3 regions of the Lysinibacillus sp. 54212 genome follow, and region 3 is predicted to be linked to each of the others. Evidence: predicted binding sites of a transcription regulator. Region 3 holds the regulator's gene; each other region holds the start of a gene.

Region 1 (10,846 bases), on a different contig from region 3:
TGCGCAAAGTATATACACGTCATATATTCCGTAACTCATTATTACCAGTAGCCGCATTCTTTGGTTTTACAATTACAGGATTATTAGGTGGGTCAATTTTTATCGAGCAAATTTTTTCTTACACAGGCATGGGACACTTATTTATTTCATCAATCTTATCTCGTGACTATAGTGTTATTACGGCACTAGTTATGTTATATGGCTTCTTAGCATTATTAGGTAGTCTATTATCCGATATTATTATGAGTATTGTTGACCCTCGTATTAGGATTGAATAGACAAAACTAAAATGTAAAGGAGAGATTGAAAATGGTTAAAGAAAAAACTAATCAAGAGGTAGTAAGCTCTCCGCCTACAGGTATGCAGGTAATTTGGCGAGAGTTCAAAAAAGATAAAATAGCAATGTTTTCACTTGTTACACTTGTGATCACTATTATAGGAATATTTATTTGGGCATTATTGTTAGACCAAGTAGAGGTTATGCGTATTTCTCTAAGTGGAAAATATGCGGAGCCTAGTGCAGCTTATTGGTTAGGCGGAGATGTAGGAGGCCGTGATGTTTTCGGTCAGCTTATTATCGGTGCACGAAACTCAATTGAAATTGCGATTTGGATTACAATCATTACAGGTACTTTCGGTATTTTAATTGGTTTGATTTGTGGCTACTTTGGTGGCTGGATTGATAATTTATTTATGCGTATTATTGATTTCTTTATTACAATTCCACAATTAATGATCATTATCGTATTCCTTACAATTGTACCGAAATATGATAAATGGACGTTCATTGGAGTTATGAGCTTATTCTTATGGACAGGTACAGCGCGACTTGTGCGTTCTAAAGCGCTTACAGAAAGTCGACGCGATTATGTAAATGCTTCTAAAACTCTAGGAACAAATGATTTTGTCATTATATTCAAAGAAATTATGCCAAACTTAAGTTCGATTCTTATTATTGAGTTAACATTGAATTTTGCTGGTAATGTAGGGATTGAAACAGGTCTTTCGTATTTAGGCTTTGGTTTGCCTCCTGATACGCCATCACTTGGAACTTTAGTAAGTTATGCTAATAATCCACTTGTTTTATCTACGTATTGGTGGATATGGCTACCAGCGGCACTGTTAATTTTAATATTAATGCTGATGATTAATTATGTTGGGCAAGCTCTACGCCGTTCGGCAGATGCGAAACAACGTTTAGGTTAATAGATTGGAAGGGCTGTACTTATTGCAGTCCTTTCAATATAACTATAATAGACTGAATATTGGTTATTTTATTAAAGGTGTTTATGTACTAGAATTATTATACAATTATGGTACTCTCATATTTGCCATTTGTAGGTAGGTATGTTATGTATAAATTAGCTGTATTTTACTTTGAAATGCTAGCTAAAGTAGAAAAAAGGGAGGAAAAGAAATGAAGAAACAAAAATGGTCTCTTCTAGCTATGTTATTTGCAGCACTTTTAGTATTAGCTGCTTGTAACGGCGATGGAGATAAAGACAAAGACACTGGCAAAGATGATGGTGGCAAAAAAGAAGAGCCAAAAGAATTGGCTTTCGAAACTTCAGTTGAAAATGAAGGTACAGCTATTAAAGGCGGTACTTTAATGGTTGCAATGCAAAAGGATGAGCCTTTCCAAGGGATCTTCTCGTATGCGTTATATGAAGATGGATACGATGATGAACTATTAAAATTTGCTTCAAACAAAATTTTCGAAACTGATGGCGACTTCTTATTTACTAATGAAGGTATTGCTTCGATGGAAGTTAACCAAGAATCTAAAGTAGTAACAGTTAAAATCCGTGAAGGTATTAAATGGTCTGACGGTGAACCTTTAAAAATTGAAGACTTAATCCTACCTTACAACATTATTGGTCACAAGGATTACGAAGGTGTTCGTTATGATTCTGATTTCCAAAATATCGTAGGTGCTGTTGAGTACCATGACGGCAAAGCAGAAACAATTTCTGGTCTTAAAAAAGTTGATGAAACAACGTTAGAAATTCAATTAAAAGATATTTCACCTGGTATTTTCTCTGGTGGTGACGGGTTATTATACTATGCTGAGCCTTCACATATTCTTGGAAGTGTAGCAGTGAAGGATCTATTAGAGCATGATGCAATTCGTAAAAATCCAGTTACTCTTGGCGCGTTTGTTGTTGAGAAAGTAGTTTCTGGTGAGTCTGTTCAATATAAAGCGAATCCAAACTACTGGAAAGGCGCTCCTAAATTAGACGGCGTTATTGTAAAAGTAGTTCCATCTGCTTCAATTGCGAAAGCATTAGAATCAGGTGAGTATGATGTTACATCATACTTCGGATCATCAAAATATCCTGAAATTGAAGGATTAACTAACATTGATATTCTTGCTCGTCCTGAGCTTTACTATAACTATATTGGCTTCAAGCTAGGTAAATGGGATGCAGCTAACGGAACAGTTGCAACTGATATCGAAGGTTCAAAAATGGGTGACGTAAAATTACGTCAAGCTATGGCTTATGCTATGAACGTTGAAGAAGTAAATGAAGTATTCTATGATGGCTTACGTACACGTGCGAATGCGATCGTACCACCTGTATTCACTTCGTTCCATGATAAATCTTTAGAGGGTTATTCTTATGACCCAGAGAAAGCAAATGCTTTATTAGACGAAGCTGGATACAAAGATGTTGATGGCGACGGTATCCGTGAAGATAAAGCTGGTAAACCATTCGAAATTAAATTCGCTACAATGTCTGGTGACGATGTAGCAGAGCAAATCTCTGCATTCTGGTTACAAAACTGGGAAGAAGTAGGATTAAAAGTTGTTTATACTGATGGTCGTACAATCGAGTTCAACTCTTTCTACGATAAAGTAGAAGCTGATGATCCAAACATCGATATCTTTATGGCTGCATGGGGTGTAGGCTCTAACCCATCTCCATCGGGTGTATATTCAGACAAAGCTGAATTTAACTTCACGCGTTATTCTTCACCTGAGTTAACAACAATCTTAAAGGACATCGATTCATCAAAATCATTTGATGCAGATTTCCGTGCAGAGCAATTCCTTGCGTTTGAACAACATATTGCTGAAAATGCACCAGTTGTTCCGTTACAATATCGTTTAGAGCTTGCTATCGTAAACAAACGTGTGAAAAGCTGGAATATTGATTATGCAAACGAAGTATTTAGTAACTTACATGATGTTGAGTTAGTAGCTGACAAACCAGTTGCTCAATAATTAATGTTTCAAATAAAAAACTCTCGGACTTGGCAATACCGCCAAACCGAGAGTTTTTTTTATTATAGCTTTAATCGATCCTCTAAAAACTTACCAATTCCGTCCTCATTATTGCTTAATGTAATTTCATTGGCAATAGATTTTAGCTCCTGGATGCCGTTATTCATCGCAACGCCAATTCCTGCATAATCAATCATCTCAAGATCGTTATCCTCATCACCGAAAGCGATAATGCGGTCACGTGGAATGTTAAATTCATGAGCAACTTTTGATATACCTACTGCTTTGTTTAGCCCTTTACGCACAATTTCTACGATATGGAACGGGGCGCCCCAGCGACGATGCTCGATTAATTCTGCATGAACATCATGCAAATGCTGACGAATAATAGGCACATTCGATTCACTTGACTGAATAAGTAAACTTGTTGGATCCTCAAGTAAATTAAATTTTAAATTGCCCATAGTGACACGTGGGTTACCCATATTTAAAATATTCATTAGTTCGTCATTATCATTGTGCAGGTAAACATCATCCATAACCTCAGCGATAAGGTTGTTATATTCATATTTATGAATAGAATCGACGACATCATGAACAACGCTCATTGCAATCGGTGAATGCATAGCATCCCATGCCTTGTTTCTTGGATGATGTACAAGTGCACCGTTAAAGTTAACAATAGGAGTCGTTAAGGCAAGCTCATTATAATACAGCTGGCTAGCACGAAAAGGTCGACCAGTTGCAATCATCACCTGATGACCAGCCTGCCTTGCTTTTGAAAGAATGTCTTTAGTATATGGAGATATTGTTTTTGTATCCGTTAATAATGTACCATCTAAGTCTAACACGATTAAATGCTGCTTCATTTTGGTACCTCCTCTCTACCTTTATCAATTTTATCGTTTAAATAAACGGTTCGTCAAAATTTTGTAACTTAAATTGGATTTTTTTGTTACGCTATAACTACATAGTGGTTGAGGAGTGAATAGAGTGATTGTAGAAAAAGAACTTTGGAATGAAATACCGATATTACATGTATATAAGGAAGAGATGACAAATGAAACACCTGTTGTCATTTTTCTACATGGATTTTTAAGTGCGAAAGAACATAATTTACATTATGCGTATACATTGGTTGAAAAAGGAGTGCGAGTTATTTTACCAGATGCCTATTTACACGGTGAACGAACGCAATCCTACTCAGAGGCGAAAATGAATAGCATGTTTTGGGAAATCGTTTTAAACTATATACAGGATGTCGGCATAATTTATGAAGAACTCCATAAACGAAATGTATTAACGACAGAAGCAATTGGGGTAGCGGGTACATCGATGGGTGGTATTACAACAGCAGGTTGCTTAAAAAATTATAATTGGATCAAAACAGCTGGAATTCTAATGGGAATCACAAGCTATACAGACATGGCGCAGTATCAGGTTAGGCAGCTTAAGGAACAGGGGATAGAGATTCCAATAGCAGAGGAACAGCAGCAGGCTGTTTTAGATAGGTTAGCACAGTATAATATCGATTCCTCTTTAGAAATTTTTGAACGAGTGCCCACTATTTTTTGGCATGGAAAGCAAGATAATGTTGTACCTTATTATATGACCTATCCGTTTTATGAATATTTAATAAAGGAAAATAAAGCACATAAGGCTCGCTATATTTTAGACGAAAAGGCGGGACATGCTGTTTCAAGAAATGGGATGTTAGAAGTAACAGAATGGCTAGCACAACATTTGGCATAATTCGTAACTTTTGATATGATTACTGTTATCACCGTTGTGAAAGGAGTTTCAACTATGGCAATCGATCAAGATATGAAAGACAGTATGTTAGGTGCATTAGAAAACGTAATTGACCCTGAGTTAGGTATTGATATTGTCAACTTAGGCTTAGTATATGATGTAGATTTAGATGATGCAGGTTTAGCAACCGTAACAATGACATTAACTTCAATGGGCTGTCCTCTAGGTCCCGTAATTGTGGATCAAGTAAAAACAGCGCTAGCTGAATTACCTGAAGTAAAAGAAACAGAAGTAAATATCGTTTGGACACCAGCGTGGTCAAAAGATAATATGTCACGCTATGCAAAAATGGCATTAGGTATCCGTTAAGTAATTAATCCCGTCTTCCACTCGAAGGCGGGATTTTTCTAATGTAAAAGGATTATTAATCAATTCGACAAATATGCAACGGACAGTTTTCGCAGGCAATTTCATCTTTTAAAAATTGCAAATCTAAAATGGTAATATATCCTTTGTCAAAAGTAATAATGTTGTGCTTTTTTAAATCGTTTAACATGCGATTAATCATTTCACGGCTTGTTGCACAAAGATTCGCAATTTCAGTATTTGTTAATGTGAAATTAATGAACACTTCATTATCATGACGAAATTCACCGTATGTATTTGCTAGTCGAATTAAAGTAGAAAACAATGCCCCTTTTTTGCCATTTAAGACAAGGTCGCGAATTCGGCTTTGATGCTTCAAATTTTCAGTTTGTAACCACGTTAAATATTCAACTAGTAAAGATGGATGCTCCGTTAACAAAAGCTCTAATGTGGCTGTTGGTAGTACAAGTACATTCGTTGGCTCAAGTGCCTTGGCGGTAGTCGAATGATAATTAAGCTTACAGAATAGTGAACTTTCTCCAATAATCCCATCTGTTCCGCAAATTCGAATCGTTAATTCCTTTCCGCTCTCTGTTTCTTTACTTATTTGAATGGCGCCTTGTAATACAAAAAATATATTCTCCGCACGTTCACCTTCACGAAAGATATAGTTTCCCTTTTCTACATGTATGCCTAATCCATGCTCTTGAAATAAATGATAAATTTTCGTTGAAATACTGTGTAAAGTAACGATTTAAATCACATCCTTACTGAAGTGTGTGAAGAGAATGAACTGAAATATTCAAAATAATGATAGCACACATTTAATGGAAATAAGAGTAAAAATATTGTGAAGGATTATTTTGCATTTTTAATAAAACCGTTTTATAATCAAATTAGTCAAAGAAGGTCAAACTTTTTGGAGGGATGAAGATGCAATTTCAGCAGCAAGATAATCGTCCACCGCTAGAGCAGTTTGGACGAAATTTAATAGAAGAAGTAAAGAACGGCAAAATGGATCCGGTTATTGGGCGTGATGAGGAAATACGAAATGTTATTCGTATTCTAACGCGTAAAACGAAAAATAACCCCGTACTAATTGGTGAGCCTGGTGTAGGTAAAACAGCCATTGTAGAAGGGCTCGCACAGCGTATTGTACGTAGGGATGTACCTGAAGGGTTAAAGGATTGCCTATTGTATGAGCTAGATATGAGTGCTTTAATCGCTGGGGCAAGCTACCGAGGTCAGTTTGAGGAGCGATTAAAGGGTGTGCTGAAGCAGGTAAAGGAATCAGAAGGGCGCATCATTTTATTTATCGATGAAATTCATACGATTGTTGGTGCAGGTAAAACGGATGGCGCGATGGATGCAGGCAATATGTTGAAGCCGATGCTAGCTCGCGGTGAATTGCATTGTATCGGTGCTACTACACTTGATGAGTACCGTATGTATATTGAAAAGGATCCGGCACTAGAACGCCGCTTCCAGCAAGTGATGGTACGTGAACCGTCTATTGAGGACACAGTTTCGATATTACGCGGTTTGAAGGAACGCTTTGAGCTGCATCACGGTGTTCGTATTCATGACCGTGCAATTATTGCAGCGGCAGAGCTTTCTAATCGTTATATTACGGAACGATTTTTACCGGACAAGGCGATTGATTTAATCGATGAAGCCTGTGCAATGATTCGTACGGAAATTGATTCCATGCCACAGGAATTAGATATTGTTACACGCAGATTGATGCAGCTCGAAATTGAAGAGCAGGCGCTACGGAAAGAAAAGGACGACGCGAGTAAAAAACGTTTAGAAACGTTGCAAGGGGATATTGAGACATTAAAAGCTTCGTCCGCTGAAATGCGAAAGAGATGGGAGTTAGAAAAAGAAAGTATCCAAAACTTACAAAAAAAGCGAGAGAAGCTTGATAAGTATCGACGTGATTCTGAGGATGCTCAGGCACGAGGCGATTACAATAAAGCGGCAGAGCTACAATATAGTAAAATTCCAGCACTTGAAAAAGAGATAACAGATTTAGAAGTGGCGATATCAGAATCTGCGGAAAATCGAATCCTACGTGAAGAAGTAACGGCAGAGGAAATTGCATCTATTGTGTCTCGTTGGACTGGTATTCCGGTCACAAAGCTTGTGGAAGGGGAACGAGAGAAATTATTGCGCTTAAAGGATACATTACATGAGCGTGTGGTTGGGCAAGAGAAGGCAGTAATGCTCGTGACAGAGGCTGTTTGGCGTGCGCGTTCCGGTATTAAAGATCCAACAAAGCCGATTGGTTCCTTCTTATTTTTAGGTCCAACTGGTGTTGGTAAAACAGAGCTAGCGAAAGCACTAGCGGCACAGCTTTTTGATTCAGAGGATCATTTCATTCGAATTGATATGAGTGAATATATGGAAAAGCATAGCGTATCTCGTCTAGTCGGCGCACCTCCAGGCTATATTGGCTATGAAGAGGGCGGTCAGCTTACAGAGGCAGTACGCCGAAATCCATATTCAGTCGTACTATTAGATGAGATCGAGAAGGCTCATCCCGATGTAGCGAATATTTTACTGCAAATATTAGATGATGGACGCATTACAGATAGCCAAGGAAGAAATGTTAACTTCTCCAATACGGTCGTAATTATGACATCTAATATCGGCTCTGAGTATTTATTAGGCGCCTCAGACGAGCAGGCTATAGAGGATAGAGTGATGGTGGCTCTACGACAGCATTTTAAGCCAGAGCTGTTAAATCGTATGGATGATATTATAACGTTCCATTCGTTAACGAACGAGCATTTCCACGCGATTGTTTTGAAGTATGTTCAGCAGCTACAAAAGCGAGTAGCTGAGCAGGAGGTAGAGCTTGTTGTAAGTCCTGAGGTAATTGATTTTGTTGTTGAGCACGGTGCAGATGCGCAATTCGGTGCCCGCCCATTAAAGAGATTTGTTCAACGCCATTTAGAAACGGCTGCTGCAAAGGAATTACTTCGCGGTGAGGTCGGCCCAGGCGACAAAATTGAATTAATAATGAGTAATGGAGAAATTGTGATTAAATAATTTGAAGTAGGGCTGTTCCTAGTAATAGGGGCAGCTTTTTTAGTGTGGAAGTGGGTAAGAGATCTCTTATCAATGGAGATTAACGAAATCAGTTCTGCAATCAACGGTAAGAGTGAAGAAATCAACAAAATAGGCTCGGGAATTAACGAAAGAAAGATATACTGTCCCCAAAATAAAAAAGCGCCCTTTAAGGAACGCTTCATAAATTAATGATGATCAGCATCTGCAACAGGACCATCTGGAATAATGGCAGCGATTACTAGAACGAATACTGAAAACGCTACAGAAACAATTACACCTGTCACGAAATTAAAATCTACGTTCATTACAGAACTTACTACATAATTTAACATAGAAATTAGTAGGAATGACCAAAAGAATGTCATAATATATTGCATTAATTTCACCTCTATCAAACATTATTGTATCGTATTGTTTAATTACACCCTCAATATCATAACATACGTTTTATAAAAAGAAAAATAAACTTTTGAGAACATTTCGTGAAGAATCAAAAAAATTTTCCATTGTGTAATAAATTTTTGTGAGCTATAATTATGACCAAGTGCTAATAATTAGTCTTAATTGTGAAGGGAGACTTTGTATGAACGCAGGAATTATTGGAATGGGAAAATATATACCTGAAAAGGTGTTAACAAATTTTGATTTTGAAAAAATGATTGATACGACGGATGAGTGGATTCGTTCAAGAACAGGTATCGAGGAGCGACATATCGCGGCAGATGATGAAGATACATCGGATTTAGGTTTTTATGCAGCTCAAAGGGCAATTGAAGATGCAGGGCTATCCCCTGAAAAAATTGACCTGATCTTAGTAGCGACGGTTTCGCCGGATCAAGCTTTTCCGAGTGTAGCATGTCAAATCCAGGAACGACTTGGAGCTAAATGCCCAGCAATGGATATTTCGGCAGCTTGTGCTGGCTTTATCTACGGGTTAGTTACAGCAAAACAGTTTGTTGAAAGTAACAGCTATGAGAATGTTTTAGTAGTAGGTGTTGAAAAGCTCTCTAAGCTAACAAACTGGGAGGATCGCAATACGGCTGTATTATTCGGAGATGGCGCAAGTGCAGCAGTCTTATCTAAAGTCTCTGAAGGACGCGGGATTTTATCGTTTGAGCTTGGTGCAGATGGTACAGGTGGTAAATACTTATATCTAGATGAAAATGATCAAATTGCTATGAATGGTCGTGAAGTATTTAAATTTGCAGTTCGTCAAATGGGCGAATCCGCAATCAATGTGCTAGAAAAAGCAGGCTTACAAAAAGAGGATTGTGATTTTTTAATTCCACATCAGGCGAATATTCGTATTATGGAAGCGGCACGTGAACGACTAAATTTACCAGAAGAGAAAATGTCTAAAACTGTTCATAAATATGGGAATACTTCTGCAGCCTCTATTGGTATTTCAATGATTGAGGAGCTAGAAGCTGGTAAAATTAAAGACGATGATATACTTGTACTCGTTGGATTTGGTGGCGGCCTTACTTGGGGAGCCGTAACAATTCGCTGGGGAAAATAAAGAAAGGGGAACTTTAAATGACAAAACGTAGAGTAGTTGTAACAGGTATTGGGGCAGTTACGCCTTTAGGAAATACAATTGAAGAAACGTGGGAAGCAATTAAAGCAGGGAAATCAGGAGTTGGACCATTAACACGTGTTGATGCTGAAAAATTCCCGGCAAAAGTAGCAGCAGAAGTTAAGGATTTCAATATTGAAGAGTTTATTGATCGTAAAGAAGCGCGTAAAATGGACCGTTTTACACATTACGCATTAGCGGCAGCTTTAATGGCGAAAAAGGATGCCAATCTTGAGATAACAGAAGAACTAGCACCACGAACAGGTGTTTGGATTGGTTCTGGTATTGGCGGAATGGAAACGTTTGAGCAGCAATTTTTAACTTTCCAGGAACGCGGCGTTCGTCGTGTAAGTCCATTCTTCGTACCAATGATGATTCCGGATATGGCTTCAGGGCAAGTATCAATTTATTTAGGTGCAAAGGGCATTAATTCATGTTCAGTTACAGCATGTGCATCAGGAACTAACTCCATTGGCGATGCATTTAAAGTGATTGAGCGCGGTGATGCAGATGTTATGATTACTGGTGGAGCAGAGGCACCAATCGTTACAATGGCAGTTGCAGGATTTTGTGCCAATACAGCATTGACATTAAATTCAGATACGGCTACAGCTTCACGTCCGTTTGACAAAAACCGAGATGGGTTTGTTATTGCAGAAGGTGCAGGGATTTTAATTCTAGAGGAGCTAGAGCATGCGAAGGCGCGCGGTGCGAAAATTTATGGTGAAATTTTAGGCTACGGTGCAACAGGCGATGCGCATCATATTACGGCACCAGCTCCAAATGGTGAAGGGGCAGCTCGCGCAATGAGTCAAGCGCTTCAAACTGCTAATGTAGCTCCAGAGCAAGTA
Region 2 (10,846 bases), on a different contig from region 3:
GTGGTCGTGGTGTCAGCTACTGTGCAGTATGTGACGGTGCATTCTTTAAAGGGAAAAATTTAGTCGTTGTTGGCGGTGGTGACTCTGCAGTTGAAGAGGGTGTATACTTAACACGCTTTGCTGAAAAAGTAACAATTGTTCATCGTCGTGATCAATTACGCGCACAGAAAATTTTACAAGACCGTGCATTTGCAAATGAAAAAGTCGACTTTATTTGGAATTCTACTGTAAAGGAAATTAATGAAGTAGATGGCAAAGTAGGAAGTGTTACACTTCAATCGACAGTAGATGGGACAGAATCTGAATTTAAAGCAGATGGCGTATTCATCTACATCGGGATGGACCCACTAACAGCACCATTTAAAGAGCTTAACATTTTAAATGAAAACGGCTATGTTGTAACGAACGAAAAGATGGAGACAGCAGTGCCAGGTATTTTTGCTGCTGGTGACGTACGTGATAAAATGCTGCGTCAAATCGTTACAGCAACAGGTGATGGCAGTATTGCCGCACAAGCAGCACAGCATTTCGTAGAAGAGCTAAAAGAAAAGTTTGAGCAATAATTTTACGTGGATTTAATGCTACTGTAACCTTAATGAAACAAATATTGGGTAAAATGGATTTATAGTAAGATTGTTGATTAGGCAATCTGACGAAGTTTACCCCCTTTTTTATACTTTATATTTAGGTTGTTTCCGAAGCAAAAAGCGGAGGCAGCCTCTTTTTTTATGAGAAAGGATTGTATACTTTTGTAACGATGCGCCCTAACAAGTTATAATGGAGAAAAGTGAAAGAATAGATTTGAGGTGTTTTTGTTATGCAAAGAATTGCCAACCTGTTAGCGATAAAGGACAACAAAGTATTACTATTGCAAAAGCCACGACGAGGGTGGTTCGTCGCGCCTGGCGGAAAGATGGAAAGTGGCGAATCCATTTACGAGGCGGCCATTCGAGAGTTTCAAGAGGAAACAAATGTAATACCACATGATATTCATTTAAAGGGTGTTTTTACAATGGTTATTAAAAGCGGAGACAGAGTTGTCGATGAATGGATGCTATATACCTTTGTCGCAAAAGGTGTTGAAGGCACACCTTTTGAGGAAACACGAGAAGGCAAGCTAGCATGGCATACTATTGAAAGCTTAAAAACACTTCCGATGGCGCAGGGAGATCGTACAAATCTAGTATTTGCCTCTACTAAACAAGGAATACAATATGGCACATTTGAGTATACACAGGATTTTGAGCTAATTAGTGAAACTATACAAATGTCAATTGAACAATAGAAGGGAAGCGAATCTAAAGTGGCTATAAGTCAGCACTATACACATGAATTAGTAATCATTACAGGTATGTCGGGTGCAGGGAAAACGGTTGCTGTACAAAGCTTTGAGGATTTAGGCTATTATTGTGTGGATAATTTACCTCCTGAACTACTAACTACATTTTTAGCTTTGATGAAAGAATCAGAGAAAAAAATTACACGTATTGCCGCTGTTATGGACTTACGAGGGAGAGAATTTTTTGATTCATTAATTGATGCGCTGGATGCCCTAGTGAAGGAAGAGGATATTTCGCCGCAAATACTATTTTTAGATGCAGATAATGAAACGCTTGTACGTCGTTATAAAGAATCACGTCGCTCTCATCCACTCTCACCACTTGGATCACCGCTAGAAGGAATCCAGCAGGAGCGTCAGATGCTATCGGAGTTAAAGGGGCGTGCCAAGAAGATTTTTAATACGTCTCAAATGAAGCCACGTGAACTACGAGAGCGCATCACATTTGAGTTTTCTAATACGAGTGCACCGATATTCTCCATAAATGTGATGTCCTTTGGATTTAAGCATGGGATACCGATTGATGCAGATTTAGTGTTTGATGTTCGTTTTTTAAAAAATCCTTACTACGTAGAGGAGCTTCGTCATAAAACGGGGCTACAAACAGAAGTATCGTCCTACGTTTTGGCGACAGATGAAACACAACAGCTCATTGCAAAGCTAACAGACTTGTTCCATTTTATGATTCCACAATATAAAACGGAGGGGAAATCTCAGCTTGTTATTGCATTTGGCTGTACTGGAGGTCAGCATCGCTCTGTAACGCTGGCAGAATATTTTGGAAAGCTGTTAAGTCATACGCAACAAACCGTAATTACTCATAGAGATATCGATCAACATCATCGAAAGGATTGATGTAATGGGCATTAAGAAAAAGCGCATAGTAGTAATTGGCGGCGGTACAGGTTTATCGACTTTAGTACGCGGCTTAAAAACACATAATTTTGATATTACTGCAATCGTTACAGTAGCAGATGATGGTGGCTCGTCGGGAAGGCTACGTGATGATTATGATATCCCGCCACCAGGCGATGTACGAAATGTCATCGCTGCTCTATCGGATGTAGAGCCATTAGTAGAGCAGATGTTTCAGTATCGCTTTACGAATTCCAATGATTTAGGTGGTCATTCATTAGGAAATCTAATGCTAACCGCTTTAACCGAAATAACAGGTGATTTTAGCCATGCCATTGCAGAAATGAGTAAAGTATTAAATGTACATGGTAAGGTAATTCCAGCAGCTAATAAAAAGGTTACACTACACGCAGAGTTACAAGATGGTACGTATATTCAGGGGGAATCAAAAATCTCTGATGCGACCAAGCCTATAAAGCGTGTTTTTTTAACGCCGCCAAATACGCAACCGTTACCAGCGGCGATTCGAGCGATTAATCGAGCAGATTATATTTTAATCGGTCCAGGAAGCTTATATACGAGCATTATTCCCAATTTAATTGTGAAAGATATTGGAGAGGCAGTCGTACGAGCTAGGGCTAAAAAAATCTATATTTGCAATTTAATGACCCAAAAGGGAGAAACGATTGGCTACAGTGCTGCTGATCATGTAGCGGCTATTCATCTCCATGTTGGCAAGACGTTTCTTGAGTCGATATTGATTAATAACGAAGACCTACCACAGCCAATCAAGGAAAGCTATAAAGAGGAAAATGCTGAACCAGTTCATTTTGATATTGAGCGCTTACAAGAGCTAGGATTAGAAATCAATAAAAGAGAAATAGCGCTTATTACAAAAGGAGTCGTTCGTCATGATGCGATTAGTGTAGCAGATTGGCTTTGTGAATATACACAACTCCAGGAAAAAGAAAGAACGAGTTTATCGTAACGATATGGTATGATAAAACATACATATTGTGATGGAAAGGGGGTTAATTCTATGTCATTTGCCTCAGAGACAAAAAAGGAGTTAACGCAAGTCGATGCAGATGATCTAAGCTTGAAGGCAGAAGTATCCGCCCTCATTCGAATGAACGGCTCTCTTAGCTTTGCAAACCGTCAACTAAGCTTAGATGTTCAGACTGAAAATGCCGCCATTGCAAGGCGTCTTTATACAATTGTCAAAAAATTATATCCTTATAATGTTGAGTTGCTCGTTCGAAAAAAGATGCGTTTAAAAAAGAATAATGTTTATATTTGTCGTGTTCGCGACGGCGCTCGAGAATTGCTAACAGATTTACAAATTATTTCTGACGAGTTTCAATTTCATCATACAATTTCGAAGTCGCTTATACCGAAAAATAATCATAAGCGAGCGTACTTGCGCGGCGCATTCCTCGCTGGGGGCTCTGTTAATAATCCTGAAACATCTGCATATCATCTTGAAGTATATTCTCTTTATAAGGAGCATGGAGAAGCCCTTGCAGATTTAATGAATCAATTTCAGCTGAACGCTAAAACAATCGAGCGGAAAAAGGGCTTTGTTACGTACTTAAAGGAAGCGGAAAAGATTTCAGATTTTTTAAGCTTAGTTGGAGCGCATCAGGCGATGTTAAAATTCGAGGACGTGCGAATTGTACGAGATATGCGTAATAGCGTAAATCGCATCGTCAATTGTGAGACAGCAAACTTAAATAAAACAATTGGTGCAGCCCTAAGACAAGTCGATAATATTCGATTTATCGAGAATGCAATTGGGCTCGATCAGTTGCCGGAAAAGCTTCGCGAAATTGCACGTCTACGTGTCGAATATCAGGACGTAACATTAAAGGAGCTAGGAGAAATGGTATCGACTGGAGTTGTTAGTAAGTCAGGTGTAAATCATCGACTACGAAAAATCGACGAAATTGCTGATGCACTTCGCAGAGGCGAGCAAATTAATTCATAGCCTTGTAAAATAAAATGGTAACGATTTCATAATCAGACATTGTTCTTTTTGTGCTATTTCGTTAAGATAAACTATAGGTAGATGTACGGTAAGGAAAGGGAGTTTTGCGAATGGTTGAAAACCAAGTAGAAGTAAAATTAAAAACTGGCTTACAGGCGCGCCAAGCTGCACTTTTCGTGCAAGAAGCAAACCGCTTTAAGGCAGATATATACCTACAAAAGGACGACAAAAAAGTAAATGCCAAATCGATTATGGGCATTATGAGCTTAGCAATTGCTCAAGGAACAGTCGTTACGTTAATGGCTGAAGGCGACGATGCAGAAAAAGCCGTTACTGCATTAACAGCTATAATCCAACATGAAGATTAATGAATCAACACATAACCTGGACCGATCCTAGGTTATGTGTTTTTACGTTGTCGGATAATTAAAAGATAGGATAAATAACGTTGAAGATAAATAAAACCGAAAATAGGTTAATTAATCTTCCGGATGCAAAACAAAAAACGCACCGCTTTTATAGCGATGCGCTGGACAAAAATTATTTCTTGTCAGTGTTACGGTCGAAAATTTTGTCGATTAGGCCGTATGATTTAGCTTGCTCTGCTGTCATGAAGTTATCACGATCTGTGTCACGAGCTAATGTTTCGTAATCTTGACCAGTATTTTTAGCCATAATTGTATTTAATTTTTCACGTAAGAATAAAATGCGTTTTGCAGCAATTTCGATTTCAGTTGCCTGACCTTGAGCGCCGCCTAGTGGTTGATGAATCATTACTTCCGCATTTGGTAAGGCATAGCGTTTTCCTGGCTCACCCGCAGAAAGTAGGAATGCGCCCATAGAAGCAGCCATACCGATACAAATTGTTTGTACTTGTGGCTTAATGAAATTCATCGTGTCGTAAATTGCCATCCCCGCTGTAATGGATCCGCCCGGAGAGTTAATGTAAAGGAAAATATCTTTATCTGGGTCTTCTGCTTCTAAGAAAAGTAACTGCGCTACGATTGAGTTGGCAACATTGTCGTCAATCGCGCTTCCTAATAAAATGATACGGTCTTTTAATAGGCGTGAATAGATGTCGTATGCACGTTCACCGCGGTTTGTTTGCTCAATAACTGTAGGTATTAAATTCATTGTAAAAATCCTCCTTTTAAAAAGGTTAATTCGAATACTTAATGCTGAAAAAAGGAATGGTTTTCAGCTGTACCAATATCATACACATTATAGTCAAGGAAGGTCAAATATAAACTCCGACTTTCATAGTTGAAATGTGCAGGATACACTTGTATAATGGGTAGGTCGTCATATTATTGGCGATATTATCTTGTATTTTTAATGCACTATATTAGTGTGCAAAAGTATAGGAGTCGTTAACTGTTTTTATTTTAATTATATTGTCCTCGTGGTGTAATGGATAACACTGAAGATTCCGGTTCTTCCGCTGGGGGTTCGATTCCCTCCGAGGGCGCCATTTTACTGTTTCAATTATATAAGTGTAATAGCAATACCCAATTGTGCCCGGATAGTTTAGCAGCCTAATCGGACACAGGGGAATGAAAAAAAGTGGGGTAAATTGAAAACAACTGTACCTATTCATTTTATCCCAAGTTCATTCTTCTTAAACTAATTCAACAAAAAACTTCTGCAGTTTTATATAATGGTTAATCTCCGGACTACATAACAGTATGAAGGTCCGATCATCAGTCGTCACAAAAAAGTGACGGCTTTTTTTAATTCTTTGATACCGGAGAATTGTGTAAAGATGAATAATTATTTGCTTTTAGTATATTTTTTTCATCAAAAACGTTATAAAAATTCAACAAAGTGAAATATTAATCATTTTTTATAAAATTTTATGTTGTATATAAATTCCGAAATTACTATAATGGTAAATATCATTTAATCATCAACTCACAGATAATTGATAATAAGAGGAGGAGTTTATTATGTTCAAAAAGAGTATTTTTAAAATAATCGCACCTTTCGCAGCGGCTTCAATGATTCTTGCTGCTTGTGGTTCGGATGATGTAAAAACAGGTGCCGATGGAGAAATTACAAAAATCGTTGCCGGTACAGAAGCAACGTACGCACCATTCGAATATTTAGATGAAAAAGGGAATGTAGTTGGTATAGATGCTGAAATTTTAGCGGCAATTGGTGAAGAGATGGGCGTTGAAACTGAAATTAAAAATGTTGGCTGGGATCCAATGCTTGCGCAAGTAACAACAGGCGAGATCGATATGGGTGCAGCTGCAATTACTATTACAGAAGATCGTAAGAAAGCTTATGACTTTACAGAGCCGTATTATGAAGCTTCATTATTAATCGTAACAAAGGAAGATTCAAAGATTGAGTCTTTAAAAGATTTAAAGGATGAAAAAGTAGCTGTTCAATTAAATACAACGGGCCATATAGCGGCACAGGACCTACAAGGTAAAGGAAGTACAAAAATTCTAGCTTATGAAAACTTCTCAGTAGCTTTAACGGAAGTTTTAAATGGATCAGCTCAAGCGGCAATTGGTGATAATGCTGTAATTCTAGAATATATTAAAAATAACCCGGATGCAGGCTTGAAAACAATTGAGGATAAATCGTTTGAACTTGATTATTTCGGTTATATGGTTAAAAAAGGGAACGGGGAACTGTTAGATCTATTAGATGAGGGTCTTCAAAAAATTAAAGACAACGGTAAGCTTGATGAGATTATCATGAAATATACTGGGGTTACACAAGAATTAAAATAATTTATACGTGGAGGTGTTTCAGATGGAGGTATTTGATTTTTTCCAATGGGATATAATCTGGAACTACCGTGAGCTTTATTTTAAAGGTATTCTGGCAACAATTCTTTTAACATTAAGTGGCTATGTCGGTGGGGTAATTCTCGGTCTATTCCTTGGACTGGGACAAGTATCAAAAAACAAACTTATCTATTGGCCATGTAAAATTTATGTAGACATATTCCGTGGTACACCGATGCTTGTGCAATTATTATTAATTCACTTAGCATTAATTCCAACGATCTTTGGTCAGGCGATGGGTTGGTGGGTATCTGGTATTCTAGGTTTAATATTAAATAGTGCGGCGTACAATGCGGAAATTTTCCGTGCCGGTATTCAATCAATCGATAAAGGGCAAATGGAGGCGGCACGATCGCTTGGGTTAACACATACGCAGGCGATGCGTAAAGTAATCCTACCGCAAGCGTTTCGACGTATGATTCCGCCACTTGGTAATGAATTTATTGCCTTACTAAAGGATTCTTCACTTGTTACAGTTATTGCGGGTGCAGAAATTTTATATGTTAGTAAGGTTGTAGCAGGGACGTATCAGCGCTTCTGGGAGCCATATCTGTTTGCAGCATTCCTATATCTCGTTTTAACGTATTTAGTAACGAAGCTGATTGCGATTGTGGAAAAACGAGTTAGCATTGATTATAACCCTCGAAAGCAGAAAAAGGAGCGTGCTGAGATATGATTAAAGTAGAAAACCTACACAAATATTTCGGTAAGCTTGAAGTGTTAAAGGGAATCGATTACGAAATTCATGAAAAAGAAGTAGTTTGTGTAATTGGTCCATCCGGATCAGGGAAAAGTACATTCCTACGTTGTATCAACCTTCTTGAGGAAGTGACAGAGGGAGCTATTTATATTAATGGCGTAAAAATAAACGATCCGAAAACAAATATTAATGATATCCGTACAGAGGTAGGGATGGTATTTCAGCAATTTAATCTGTTTCCACATATGACGGTATTAGAAAATATTACGATGGCACCGATGCAAATTCGCAAAATGGCTAAATCGGATGCGGAGGCACTAGCACTAGAGCTACTAGATAAGGTTGGCTTACGAGCGAAGGCTGATAATTTCCCGCAGCAGCTTTCCGGTGGGCAGCAGCAGCGTGTTGCGATTGCACGTGCACTAGCTATGAAGCCGAAAGTGATGTTATTTGATGAACCAACTTCAGCTCTAGATCCTGAAATGGTCAATGAAGTGCTTGATGTAATGAAGAGGCTTGCTCAGGAAGGCATGACGATGGTTGTCGTAACACATGAAATGGGCTTTGCTCGTGAAATGGGTGATCGTGTGCTATTTATGGATGGCGGCTATATTGTTGAAGAAGGGCATCCAGATGAAGTATTTGGTCATCCGAAAAATGAACGTACAAAGGCATTTTTAGGTAAAGTATTATAGTGGAAAATCCATTCAGGCGGGGGTGCTTGAATGGATTTTTTTAATTTTACGTATAAACTTTTGGAGATCGGGATGTGTCTAGCTCCAGCGCCCCAGCCCCTCGAGGTCGCACCATCCCCTCGATCGAAAGCGGAAGAGATGCTTTCGATTTGGGGCTGCAAGCAGCTGTCGGGGCTAACCGTGGCGCTTGCGCTTTTCTGATGTGGAGTTAGTTTGGCATGTTTTTTGCTCGCTGTGCTTGACCGTACATATTAAGCATGGTTTGTGTATCTGCTGTAGATAGCTGTGGCACCTGATAATCACCCTTCTTGTTTTGGTAAAGGGAAACCTCATACGCCATTTCAATGCAGTTCGGTACAGAATCCTGAAGTACTCGACGAACGACAGGGTTTGTAGCTTCTAGTGCAGCAGCTGTTTTGCCGGTTGCTAGTGCTTTATGCATGCTGAGTAAAGAGCCAGAAATAATCGAGTCATCAATTTCATTTGCTGACTGAATCGGTTTTTTAGGCTCCCCAGGGGAAATGCCGTATTTAAATTGATTGTCTATTTGCATTTTATAGACGCGTGTTGGATGCTGAGGGTCATGCCCCGTTTTGTACGATTCGGCTGTAATATTGTATTCATCCAGCATAAATGCGTATTGTCTGTCCAAAATAGCTAATAGTTCTGGATCTTGAATTTGGTCACGCATTAATACGCATTGGTTGAGGGCACCAATAGATGCACTTAATACTTCGTGTACATCAAACATCTCATGCCCGCCGTGATTCATCGATAAAGGCGTATTACTGTTATTTTGCTCTGATGGTTGCGAAAACATTGTTACTCCTCCATTCAAAATAGATTACGTTCATTATTGTGCGGAGTTTTAAAGATATTATGCATGTGACGTTCGAAGATTTTTCGCAGTACACAGCCTGTGAAAATTGCTTATAATACATACAAAGGAGGGAATGTGATGGGGAAAATTCAATATTATTCACGACCAGGCTGTCATCTATGCCAAGAAGGATTAATCCTGTTAAAGCTTGTGCAGGAGGACGTTCATTTTGAAATTGAAACGATCAACATTGAGGAGGATGAAAACATTCATGAGAAGTATATGTTTATGATTCCTGTTGTTGAAAAGAATGGTAGTATCATACAGTATGGTACGCTCGATTACATAACATTACTGGAAGCACTTAATGATTAATTGTTAAGTGCTTATGAATTTTGTAAAAATTGAAAATTTGGATTGCATGTAAAAATTATTAGTAATATAATAAACGTAAGTAATAAATTTTTTTACCACAAGTGGGACATAATTTAAAAGGTCGGGACAAAAAGTGCCCAACTATATTGCAGGTGATTTTTTTGGACGAATTTTCATTTTATGAAGCAGAGCGCAAATTAATACCTGAAATAGGTATACTTCTTCAAAAGCGCTTCAGAATACTACAAGCGATAGATGCAGCAGGACCGATTGGACGACGTGCCTTAGCGGATGTTCTTGGGCTTACAGAGCGTGAGGTACGAAAGGAGACCACACTCCTTTTTGAGCAAAAATTAATCAGCATAAAGCAACAGGGTATGGTTTGTACAGATACAGGTTTGCAAATACTAGAACAATTAAGAGATAGCTTTTATGAGCTATCTGGAATCGCTCAAAAAGAAAAGGAACTAGCACTCCGGTTAGGAATTGAAAAGGTCATCATTATTCCAGGTGATTTTTCAGAGGAAGCCTCTCGAATATTACTTGGAAAAGAGGGAAGTAAGCTCCTAACACAGCTTGCTAAGCCAAATAGCTTAATTGCCATTACAGGTGGAAGCTCTGTTGCTGCATTAGGCCCTTTTCTAACAGAAATGAAATCGCTTAATACAGCTAGCTTTATTGCAGCACGAGGCAGTATTGGGGAAGAGATGAATCTACAAGCAAATACTCTTGTTGCCAGTTTTGCGAAACAGTGCAATGCTTCCTATCGAACCCTTTTCCTGCCAGAGTTTTCAAGCGAGGAAGCGTATGTTGCCATGAAGGCCGAGCCAAGTGTACAAGAAATGATCCGGCTATATGAGCGTGTAAATATTGTTGTGCATGGTATTGGCGCAGCGGAGGATATGGCAGAGCGACGACGTAGTTCCACAGAGGAAAAGAGGCTTCTTCAAGAAAAAGGAGCAGTTGGTGAGGCATTTGGCTACTACTTTAATGAGCAAGGACAGATTGTGCATCAAATTCGAACAATCTGTATCCAGCCAGAGCATGTAAAAAACAGTGATCATATATTGGTTATTGCAGGTGGTAAAAGGAAGGCAAAGGCTATCGATGCCTACTTTAAGCGCGCGGTAGATCATACTTTTTTTATAACTGATGAAGCTGCCGCAAATGAAATTTTAACTCTGTAGTAATAGCATTGAGCTATTTTTATAAAAAATTAACTAATGGAGGAATAAAACATGGTATTACAATTAGCAATTAACGGGTTTGGTCGT
Region 3 (10,846 bases):
GTGTTGTGCTAAAACCAGCGGAACAAACGCCAGTTTCAATCATGGTGTTAGTAGAATTAATTGAAGATTTATTACCTCCGGGTGTACTCAATATTGTAAATGGTTTCGGCTTAGAGGCAGGGAAGCCCCTTGCGCAAAGTCAGCGTATTGGTAAGATTGCCTTCACTGGTGAAACAACAACAGGCCGTTTAATTATGCAATATGCATCTCAAAACCTTATTCCAGTTACACTAGAGTTAGGTGGGAAATCACCAAATATTTTCTTTGAAGATATTATGGATCAAGACGATGAATTTTTAGATAAAGCTGTAGAAGGTTTTGTTCTGTTTGCACTAAATCAAGGTGAAGTATGTACTTGTCCATCCCGTGCGCTTATTCAGGAATCTATTTACGATAAATTTATGGAGCGTGTTTTACAGCGAGTAGAGGCGATTCAAACAGGAAATCCACTAGATCCGAATACGATGATGGGTGCTCAAGCATCCTCAGAGCAGATGGAGAAAATTCTATCTTATTTGGATATAGGAAAACAGGAAGGCGCAGAAGTGTTAATCGGTGGCGATCGTAATGAGCTAGAGGGCGATTTTACAAACGGTTTCTATATTAAGCCTACAGTATTTAAAGGAAATAATAAAATGCGTATTTTCCAAGAAGAGATTTTTGGACCAGTTGTTGCTGTAACTACGTTTAAAACGAAGGAAGAGGCTCTGGAAATTGCAAATGATACATTATACGGCCTAGGCTCTGGTATTTGGACACGTGATATTAATACGGCGTATCGCTTTGGACGTGAGATTCAAGCTGGGCGTGTGTGGACAAACTGCTATCACCAATACCCAGCACATGCTGCATTTGGCGGCTACAAAATGTCAGGTGTAGGCCGAGAAAATCATAAGATGATGTTAAGTCATTATCAACAAACGAAAAACTTATTAGTGAGCTACAATCCAAATAAGCTAGGGTTCTTCTAAACGATAGGAGGTGCTCGTGTGCTACAGCGAGTCATTGCGACGGAAGCTGCACTGGCATTAATCGAGTTACTAAAGGAACGGCACGGCGCGATTATGTTTCACCAATCTGGGGGCTGCTGTGATGGATCATCGCCAATGTGCTATGAGCAGGGCGACCTTCTTATAGGAACACAGGATGTATTACTGGGTGAAATTGGTGAATGTCCGTTTTATATGCATAAGAATCAATTTGACTATTGGAAGCATACGCAGCTTATCATTGATGTAGTGGACGGAAGAGGCGGCATGTTTTCCTTAGAAGGAGTAGAAGGTAAGCGATTTTTAACAAGATCGCGTGCTTTTACGAAAGAGGAATTAGCCGAGCTTTCATAAGAACGTTATACCTTTGCGCCAAGTTCGTATGGCGCAAAGTTTTTTTATTTTCAGATGAAACGTTAAGATGGGGTAAAACGTATTTAATGGAAAGGAGTGGTGGAAATGTATGTGGACTTTATACGTCAACTAGAATTGAACTATAGGAAAGTTTTTAATTATACAGGAGGCGCTCCGGACCTACGTGTAGTCGTTTCCATGGCAGCGCAATATACGTTTGCTGGGGCTGTGTACAGTGGAGTTCGTCATCAAGAAGTTGTTGATAGAATTGAGCAAGGCGAATCATTTTTGAGTATTTTCCGTACATTTGGAGGCCAAGCGGGAATGCAATTAAAGCTGGCTGCTCACTTATTATTAAACGGGAATGTAGAGGAGGAAATTTTAAGGCTTAAAAAGAATGATGCACTCCTACAAGAATGCAAATTTGCTCGTTCCCCGTACCGAGTGGTGAGCGCGTTATTTGTAGAGGATACGGCCCATGCAGTACGGGCATTGGCATTACATAGAGCGATGAATAAGCACCACCCGATTTTAACGACGAAAAGTGATTTTCCTTATGCTATTTTGCTAACAGCTGGAAATGAAGATGATGTACATATACGGGCGAAAACGATGCATGAATACTATATTCGACTAAAAGAATTAGACTTTAAAATGGGCGATACGTTGCAATCCTTAACACAGCTTATGACGTTGTATAGCGCACAGTATGAAGAACAGTTTGCGTTATATGTGGCGAAGCTAAAGGATGAGCTAGAGCAACGAGACGTCAAAGTGAAAAAACTACATTATCCGTTTATCGGGATTTTAGCGTTAACAGCGACCGATACACAGTTTATCGAGAATATTATTGATTTACATAAGGGATTAACTTCATTAAAAATGTTTAAGGGTGTAGAGGAGTTAGCGTTAGTCGTTGCAATTCAAAAGCTAGTAAAGGATTATGGGGCGGTACAAGAAGTCATCGATGTTAGCAAATATAGTAGATGGCAGGAGCTTCTCGAGTTTAGTGAATTTTTTGTTTGCTTCCCATCGGCTATTTCTAATGGAATCGGTGAGATATTTAACGTGGATTTTAATTTGTAGATGCGCTACCATTTCAATAAACATTACAGTTTACGTAGTGAACATTGTTGGAGGTGCAATTAATAATGAAGGAAACCCGGTTATGGATTAACGGACAATGGGAAAGTACAGAGAATACGTACGATCTACAATCGCCTTTTTCAGGGGAAATCCTTGCAAAAGTAGCCAAGGCTAATAAGTCGGATGTGGAGCGGGCAATAATAGGTGCACATCAGGCTTTTCAAACATTTAAAGGGACAACAGCATACGATCGGGCAGAAATTTTATATAAAGTAGTAGATATTATGCGTGCTCGTAAACAGGAGCTTGCAGAGATACTAGCCCATGAGGCAGCAAAGCCGATTTCCGCTGGATTAATAGAGCTCGATCGAACAATTGCAACGTATCAATTTTCAGCAGAAGCTGCTAAGGGGTCGACGGGTGAGACGGTACCGATGGATGCTGCACCGGGTGTAACAGATCGGATTGGCTACACAAAACGTGTACCGCTAGGCGTAGTATCGGCAATAACACCATTTAATTTTCCGTTCAATTTAGTTGCACACAAACTTGGTCCGGCTTTTGCGGTTGGCAATAGTGTGGTGTTAAAGCCTGCAACACAAACACCACTGAGTGCATTAGCTATGGCAGAAATCTTTAAAGAAGCAGGCTTGCCAGCTGGTGTTCTGCAAATTGTAACAGGCTCAGGTAGTGAGCTAAGTGATATGCTTGTCACGCATCCACTCGTAAAAAAAGTAACGTTTACAGGAAGTGGTGCTGTCGGCTTAAAGCTAAAGGAAAAGGTCGGCCTACGTAAAATTACACTAGAGCTAGGCTCCAATGCAGCGCTTATTGTGGAGCCATCGACACCAATTGAAAAGATTGTTGCTCGCGCCGTTGGAGGTGCTTTTGGCTTTGCAGGACAGGTTTGTATTTCTCTTCAGCGTATTTATGTACAAAAATCGATTTATAATAAGTTCACAGCTGCTTTTGTTGAGCAAGCAAAAAAGCTCCAAATAGGAGATCCACTTCATCCTGCAACAGATGTAAGTGCTATGATTCATCCGAATGAGGTGGCACGTATAAAAGCATGGATTGAAGAAGCGAAAGCACAAGGCGCAGTTGTAGCTACGGGGGCTGAATTTACGGATAGAACATGCTCACCTACTGTCATGACAAATGTTCGCGCGGATATGAAGGTTGTTTGTGAAGAAACATTTGCACCAATCGTTTCTATAATTCCGTATGAAACACTAGATGAGGCAATCGAGCTCGTGAATGCATCGGAGCTAGGGCTGAACGCTGGAATTTATACAAATGTGTTAACAGATGCCATGAAGGCGGCGGAGTTAGTAGAAGCGGGAGCAATTGTTATTAACGATATCCCTACGTTCCGTACAGATAATATGCCTTATGGAGGCGTGAAAATGAGTGGTTATGGAAAAGAAGGTATTCAATACGCAATTGATGAAATGACCGATTTAAAATTTATTACGATTAAAACAATATTCTCATGAAGTTTGCAATGGTTTTGCTTATTTCAGTGAAAGATTTGAAATGAAGGTTTTTAAGGTGATACAGTAAATGTATCATCTTTTAGGGAGTGCTAAACAATGGGGAATACCGTGCCAATGAGCTTTTCACGCACACACCAAACGCGATTAATTTTACCGTCTCAAACGAATCATCATAAATCCATCTTTGGTGGACAAGTGCTATGGTATATAGATGAAATTGCCGCATTAGCTGCGATGAAGCATTCGCAAGGAGAGGTAGTGACGGCCTCTATTGATTCAGTAGATTTTGTCTCATCAGCCTTTGCCGGAGATGTATTGGAGCTAGAGTCTATTGTAACGTGTACCGGCCGTACCTCAATGGAAGTATATGTTCGCGTCGTATGTCGGGATGTTAAAACAGGAACAGAGCGTTTAACAACGGAATCCTTTGTTACAATGGTAGCTATTGATGAAAGTGGAAAACCTCGTGAGATTCCGGGGATTTATCCTGAAACAGATAGGGAACGTCGCCTTTTTGAAACAGGCCCAATGCGTCGTGAATATCGTAAAATGAAGCGAGAATTATCGCATTAATTTTATAGGTCGTACAAGGCTATTCCTGCTGCCCTGTACGACCAGTTTTTTATTCTTTTGTTAATTCATCGACAACCTCTATTAAAGAATCTGAGGAGGATGAAACTTGTTTTGCCCCATGTGTTAATTCTGTAATTAAATTTGAAATGGTATCAATATCCTCCGAAGTGCTTATATATTGCTCCCGAATACCCGATACGGCCTCTGCAATGGAATTAAATGAAGAGGTTAGTTCTTGTTGCGTTTCAACGCTCACCTGTACTTGTGAATCCACGCTGTTAACGGAGCTAGCCATCTGCGTAATATTACTTTCAGTTTCTTTAATCAGTAGGGAGACGTTGTGAACCGCATTTTTTGTTTCCTCCGCTAATTTGCGAACCTCATCTGCCACAACTGCAAATCCTTTTCCGTGTTCACCCGCACGTGCTGCTTCAATTGATGCATTCAAGGCAAGTAAATTTGTTTGATCTGCAATGCTTGTGACGAGTCCGACAATGTCGGATATTTTTTGGGATGAAACACTTAATTCAGACATCGACGATTCTAATTCATCCACACGATCTAGGATGGCTCTCATTAGTTGAGTTTGTTTACCTAGATGCTCCTTACCAACATTCGATTTACTTTCAGTTTCAGCAACAAAGTCAAGCCCCTGGTGTGTGGCTGCAGCAATCTCATCTGTTTGTAAGGCAATTGCTTGGAGAGATGCCGTTGTTTCAGCACTAATTGCATTAAGCTCATGTGCTGTGCCTTGGATGGTATTGACTAAAGTGTGTTTGACATTTTCGGCCTGTATGCGAATACGCTCCTCCTCATTTTCATATGCCTCGATAACTAATTGCTGTTCGAGGTTAATGATTTTAGAAAAAGCATTTATCGCTAAAGTGGCATCCTTAGTAGATAGCTTAAGTTCATTGACAAAGTTAATAAACGTCGTCATCAGCGATTGAAACGACGCTAAATACCATTTAGAGCGAAGTCCGATGCGAACGTGTGCATGGGCAATAGCTTTACGTTCTTCAATATATGCACGATCAATTGTACAGTTAAATATATCTTGAAGGTGCTTGTTCAATGTAATCTTTAACTTATCGATACGTGAAGTTCTTTGAATAATGGCCATTAAGTTATTACATTGACTAATCGCCTCGTAAAATTGATCAACCATCTTGGGAATGGTGTCTTTGGTTAATGGCTGTAATTGTTTAAGAATAGCTAAATCAGTAGCTGTAAGATGTAATAATTGAATTTGCTTGGTTACTTCAGGATCGGTAACATCTAGCTTAACTTGTTGGATGTATTTTTCTGTTTCAAAAAAGCTGCCGTTTGTCGTTGTGCTTGATTTAGTAAACCAGTTAATCATTGCATTCTCCATTTCTTCTATACAAATATAAATACCTACTACCTATTTTATAGTTTTCTATGCAATTATGGACCTATTTTGTAGAAAATTTGTAATTTCCCTTTTGATATTTTGTCATAAATAACACAGATATGCTACTATTTGTTTTTTATTTATATAATCGGTAAAATGAAAGTGGTTTGACTATTATTTCAAAGCAAAGGGAGTTAACGATGAAGTTTTATAAAAAGCGTTTAAAATATGTGATTCCTTTAACAATTGTGGTAGCTGTAACATCTACAATGATGTTATTTAATCGATTTCCTGATGTACCTTCACTACATAAGTTTTTAATTCTAGTGAGTGCAACCATTTTCACAGCGATTATTTCGTATTTTCTATTCCCTCAGCCTGATGAGGATCGACCAGAAGATCGTGGTCCATACTAGTCACCAGACAATGGTGGCTTTTATTTTGAAACTTTTTCATAAGCTAACCGTATATGTACTATAAATAAATTAATAAAAAGGATTGATATAAATGGAATCTAAATGGTTGAAGGTAATCCTGCATGCAAGTGCTTTTTTTGCTCCTTTGTTAGTGCCACTATTTATTTTCTTAATCTCTACAGAAGAAGAAGTAAAGAGGTTATCTATCCAAGCCCTGTTATTCCAAGGAGTTATGTGGTTGTTAGTCGCGATTTCGGCGGCATTAATCATTGTGCTAATTGGCATTCCATTTTTAATGATTTTCTCCATCATGGGTATTGTTGTTCCTATCATCGGTATTATTAAAGCAATTAATGAAACACCTTGGAACTACCCAATTGTAGGACGATGGGTATAATTTTTGTAAAATCGGTAAAATCTTAAAAGAGATTTTGCCGATTTTTTTATTTCCTTTCTTAATAAAGTATATGGGCTTTTTAATTGCTTTTCGTTTTTTTCGTTCTGTATAATATAGTCAAAGATAGTCAAAGTCAGTAGTTGAACTGGGGTGAGGTATAAATTGAGAAATATCTCTGACATCATTGAAGGTTATTTAAAACAAATTATCGAATTACAAGGGCAAGGGCATATTGAAATTAAACGAAGCGAGCTGGCGGATAAATTTCAATGTGTACCATCACAAATAAATTATGTTATTAATACTAGATTTACAGCAGAGCGTGGCTACTTAGTTGAAAGTAAGCGCGGCGGTGGGGGATATATCCGCATTTTGAGGGTTGAGATGCATTCACAGCAGGCTTTGTTTGATGAAATGCTAAATCAAATTAGAGTGAGCATTCCACAAACGACAGCAGAGCATATCGTCTATCGGTTAATTGATGAGGAAATCATCACGAAAAGGGAGGCGAAGCTAATGCTAGCAGCCATTGATCGTTCGACGCTTCAACTCCCCTTGCCAGTAAGAGACGAGCTGCGGGCACTTATACTAAAAGCGATGCTACTTACATTAAAGTTTGAAAAAAGGGGTGAGCAGCCATGATTTGTGAGCATTGCAAGCAAAGACATGCAACAGTGACCGTTACACAAATACAAAATGGTACTAAACTAGAACGCCATTATTGTGAGGAGTGTGCATCACAATTTCACCCATTCCATTTTGATTTACAGGAGGAGCCAGTCTCTATCCATCAGCTCATGTCTAACTGGTTCGGTATGCCAGCATGGAAAAATAAATCGCAGGAGGAAGTACAGCAGACGAAAAAAAAGAATGCATGCCCGTCCTGTGGATTTACATTTAGGCAATTTCTTAAGGTTGGTAAATTTGGCTGTGCCATATGTTACGACACATTTAGGGAGCAGCTACCGCCTGTCTTAAAGCGCCTTCAAGCAGATGTGAAGCATGTTGGGAACGAACAAGTTGAAGTAAAGCAAATAGCACAATTGCAGCAGATAATTGATCAAATACGCCAGCAAATGCAGCGAGCGGTTGCAGAGGAGCGCTTTGAGGAAGCAGCAAAGCTTCGCGATGAAGTGCGTTCAATCGAGCGTAAGCTAAATGTTGGAGGTGTAGATGCACCATGAATATCGAACACTTTTTGAAAAATACGACGCCATCTTGGATTGAAGCATCGGGAGAAAATGCAGATATAGTAATGAGTACGAGGATCCGATTTGCTCGTAACTTAAATGGAATCCTCTTCCCTATTAGTTTTTCTGAAGAAGATGCAAAGCAAGTGGATGAGGCAGTCATGAAAGTGTTACTAAGTATTGACAATAACGATACTCATTTCTCTTATTTTTCAATGAAAGAAATGTCGGCTCTCCAGCGTCAAGTCTTAGTTGAAAAGCATTTAATTAGTCCAAACTTAGCGAAGCACGAAAAAACCGCGTCTGTGTTTTTAACAGAGAATGAGGCAATTAGTGTAATGGTTAATGAGGAGGATCATATTCGAATACAATGCTTATCACCCGGTACGAGGTTAATTGAAACGTATGAAAAAGCAAAACGGGTAGATCGTTACTTATCAAAGCAGTTAGCGTATGCATATGATGAACAGTTCGGATATTTAACAAGCTGTCCTACCAATGTTGGAACTGGTTTGCGCGCTTCCGTTATGATGCACCTGCCAGCACTGACAATGTCTAAGCAAATGAATGTATTAATTCAAATGATGGCTAGGTTAGGAATGGTTGTACGAGGGTTTTACGGTGAGGGTAGTGAGAATCTAGGGAATATCTATCAAATCTCAAACCAAATCACACTAGGAAAATCAGAACGAGAAATTTTAGATGAGCTACAAACCGTCGTAGAGCAAATTATTCAAAAGGAACGAAAAGCTCGTCAGCAATTATTTGCTCGTGCTCCAGTTACACTTGAGGATAGATTATATCGTTCGCTAGGAACATTGCTGTATGCACGGGTGTTATCGAGTGAGGAGGCAGCCACATGCTTATCGAATGTTCGATTAGCAGTGGACCTGGAAATTATTCAACATCTATCGATAGCTCAGCTTAATGAATGTATGTTACTTTTACAGCCAGGCTTTATACAGCAATATGCAAATACAGAATTACGGCCGGAAGAACGTGATATCTTCCGCGCAAAATTATTACAAGAGAAATTGAGAATGCAAAATCGAAATGAACCTATGACAAGGGAAAAGGGAGAGGATTCTTATGATGTTTAATCGATTCACTCAGCGTGCACAAAAGGTTTTACAATTAGCTCAAGAGGAAGCGATTCGTTGGAAGCACGAGTCAATAGGTACAGAGCATATTTTATTAGGGCTAATTCGCGAGGGTGGCGGTATCGCAGCGAAGGCTTTGGAGGCTATTGACATTAGCCCGCAAATGATTGAATCAGGAATTGAAGAGCTTGTTGGCAAAGGGAAGGAAAATGTAGGGCCGATCGTGCACTATACGCCACGTGCGAAAAAGGTGATTGAGCTTTCAGTAGATGAATCTCGTAAGCTAGGCCATTCTTATATCGGCACAGAGCACATTTTACTGGCACTTATTCGTGAAGGCGAAGGGGTTGCAGCCCGCGTATTAGCGAATACAGGTGTTAGCTTAAATAAGGCGCGTCAGCAAGTGCTGTTACTGTTAGGGAATAACGATGCGAATGCAGCAGGGGCGCAACAAAGCCAAGCAGTCAATACACCTACGTTAGATAGCCTAGCCCGCGATTTAACAGCTGTTGCCCGTGAAGGCTCATTAGATCCTGTTATTGGCCGTTCAAAGGAAATTATGCGTGTAGTTGAAGTGCTATCACGCCGTACGAAAAACAATCCGGTATTAATCGGGGAGCCTGGTGTTGGTAAAACGGCAATCGCAGAAGGCCTAGCTCAGCAAATTGTTAATAATGAGGTACCTGAAATTTTACGTGATAAGCGCGTTATGACATTGGATATGGGGACGGTAGTTGCCGGAACGAAATATCGTGGTGAATTTGAGGATCGTCTGAAAAAAGTGATGGATGAGATTCGTCAAGCAGGCAATATTATTTTATTCATTGATGAGCTTCATACATTAATCGGTGCAGGTGGAGCGGAAGGTGCTATTGATGCATCCAATATTTTGAAGCCGTCACTAGCCCGCGGTGAGTTGCAGTGTATCGGTGCCACAACATTAGATGAGTACCGCAAATACATCGAGAAAGATGCGGCATTAGAGCGTCGCTTCCAACCAATTCAAGTGGATGAGCCAACAATTGATGAAACGATTCAAATTATGAAGGGCTTACGAGATCGTTATGAGGCACATCATCGTGTGAAAATTACGGATGCGGCACTAGATGCAGCGGCCAAATTATCAGACCGTTATATTTCGGATCGTTTCTTACCAGATAAAGCGATAGATTTAATGGATGAAGCTGGCTCAAAAGTTCGCTTGCGTTCATTCACAGTTCCGCCAAATCTAAAAGAGCTTGAAAATAAATTAGAAAATGTTCGCTCTGATAAAAATGGCGCGGTACAAAGCCAAGAATTTGAAAAAGCGGCGGCACTTCGGGATACAGAACAAAAGATTAAAGAAGAGCTAGAGCAGACGAAAAAAGAGTGGAAAGAAAAGCAAGGGAAGGAAGAATCGGAAGTTACAGTTGAGGATATTGCAGCGGTTGTATCGATGTGGACGGGAATCCCTGTATCTAAAATTGCACAAGAGGAATCAGCGAAGCTGTTAAATCTTGAGGATGAGCTGCATAAACGGGTTGTAGGTCAAAGTGAAGCGGTAGAAGCCATTTCCCGTGCAATACGTCGAGCTCGCGCTGGGTTAAAGGACCCTAAACGTCCAATAGGTTCATTCATCTTCCTAGGGCCAACCGGTGTAGGTAAAACAGAGCTTGCTCGTGCGCTTGCAGAAGTGATGTTTGGTGATGAGGATGCAATGATTCGAATTGATATGTCTGAGTATATGGAGAAGCACTCAACATCTCGTTTAGTCGGGGCTCCTCCAGGCTATGTAGGGTTTGATGAAGGTGGCCAATTAACAGAAAAAGTACGTCGCAAACCGTATTCTGTTGTCTTACTAGACGAGATTGAAAAGGCACACCCAGATGTA

Evidence for each region. The regulator CtsR, encoded in region 3, represses protease genes until heat stress. The targets are predictions, from matches to a motif close to ATGGTCAATAAAGGTCAAACA.
Region 1: the regulator CtsR is predicted to act here: its motif matches at 6,241-6,261, upstream of V4T18_RS14045 (ATP-dependent Clp protease ATP-binding subunit).
Region 2: the regulator CtsR is predicted to act here: its motif matches at 5,405-5,425, upstream of clpP (ATP-dependent Clp endopeptidase proteolytic subunit ClpP).

Annotation. Positions count from the first base shown of each region.
Region 1 is NZ_JBAFWZ010000022.1:24,509-35,354, forward strand. Features, by position in the region: gene opp4B (oligopeptide ABC transporter permease) at 1-278, shown strand, start outside; gene V4T18_RS14010 (ABC transporter permease) at 310-1,206, shown strand; gene V4T18_RS14015 (oligopeptide ABC transporter substrate-binding protein) at 1,418-3,226, shown strand; gene V4T18_RS14020 (Cof-type HAD-IIB family hydrolase) at 3,289-4,095, opposite strand; gene V4T18_RS14025 (prolyl oligopeptidase family serine peptidase) at 4,220-4,978, shown strand; gene V4T18_RS14030 (metal-sulfur cluster assembly factor) at 5,033-5,347, shown strand; gene V4T18_RS14035 (Crp/Fnr family transcriptional regulator) at 5,403-5,783, opposite strand; partial or broken gene V4T18_RS14040 (cyclic nucleotide-binding domain-containing protein) at 5,784-6,098, opposite strand; gene V4T18_RS14045 (ATP-dependent Clp protease ATP-binding subunit) at 6,278-8,398, shown strand; gene V4T18_RS14050 (YjzD family protein) at 8,605-8,796, opposite strand; gene V4T18_RS14055 (beta-ketoacyl-ACP synthase III) at 9,003-9,938, shown strand; gene fabF (beta-ketoacyl-ACP synthase II) at 9,956-10,846, shown strand, end outside.
Region 2 is NZ_JBAFWZ010000009.1:98,899-109,744, forward strand. Features, by position in the region: gene trxB (thioredoxin-disulfide reductase) at 1-563, shown strand, start outside; gene V4T18_RS08455 (NUDIX hydrolase) at 818-1,285, shown strand; gene rapZ (RNase adapter RapZ) at 1,310-2,194, shown strand; gene V4T18_RS08465 (gluconeogenesis factor YvcK family protein) at 2,199-3,182, shown strand; gene whiA (DNA-binding protein WhiA) at 3,234-4,181, shown strand; gene V4T18_RS08475 (HPr family phosphocarrier protein) at 4,292-4,549, shown strand; gene clpP (ATP-dependent Clp endopeptidase proteolytic subunit ClpP) at 4,722-5,315, opposite strand; tRNA gene V4T18_RS08485 (tRNA-Arg) at 5,578-5,652, shown strand; gene V4T18_RS08490 (basic amino acid ABC transporter substrate-binding protein) at 6,128-6,925, shown strand; gene V4T18_RS08495 (amino acid ABC transporter permease) at 6,948-7,658, shown strand; gene V4T18_RS08500 (amino acid ABC transporter ATP-binding protein) at 7,655-8,377, shown strand; gene V4T18_RS08505 (spore coat protein) at 8,586-9,197, opposite strand; gene V4T18_RS08510 (glutaredoxin family protein) at 9,336-9,572, shown strand; gene V4T18_RS08515 (sugar-binding transcriptional regulator) at 9,725-10,759, shown strand; gene gap (type I glyceraldehyde-3-phosphate dehydrogenase) at 10,811-10,846, shown strand, end outside.
Region 3 is NZ_JBAFWZ010000012.1:30,343-41,188, forward strand. Features, by position in the region: gene adh (aldehyde dehydrogenase) at 1-971, shown strand, start outside; gene V4T18_RS10240 (DUF779 domain-containing protein) at 990-1,343, shown strand; gene V4T18_RS10245 (DUF4003 family protein) at 1,455-2,429, shown strand; gene V4T18_RS10250 (aldehyde dehydrogenase family protein) at 2,495-3,925, shown strand; gene V4T18_RS10255 (acyl-CoA thioesterase) at 4,022-4,498, shown strand; gene V4T18_RS10260 (globin-coupled sensor protein) at 4,548-5,873, opposite strand; gene V4T18_RS10265 (acyltransferase) at 6,074-6,289, shown strand; gene V4T18_RS10270 (DUF4870 domain-containing protein) at 6,381-6,686, shown strand; gene V4T18_RS10275 (CtsR family transcriptional regulator) at 6,849-7,328, shown strand; gene V4T18_RS10280 (UvrB/UvrC motif-containing protein) at 7,325-7,870, shown strand; gene V4T18_RS10285 (protein arginine kinase) at 7,867-8,976, shown strand; gene V4T18_RS10290 (ATP-dependent Clp protease ATP-binding subunit) at 8,966-10,846, shown strand, end outside.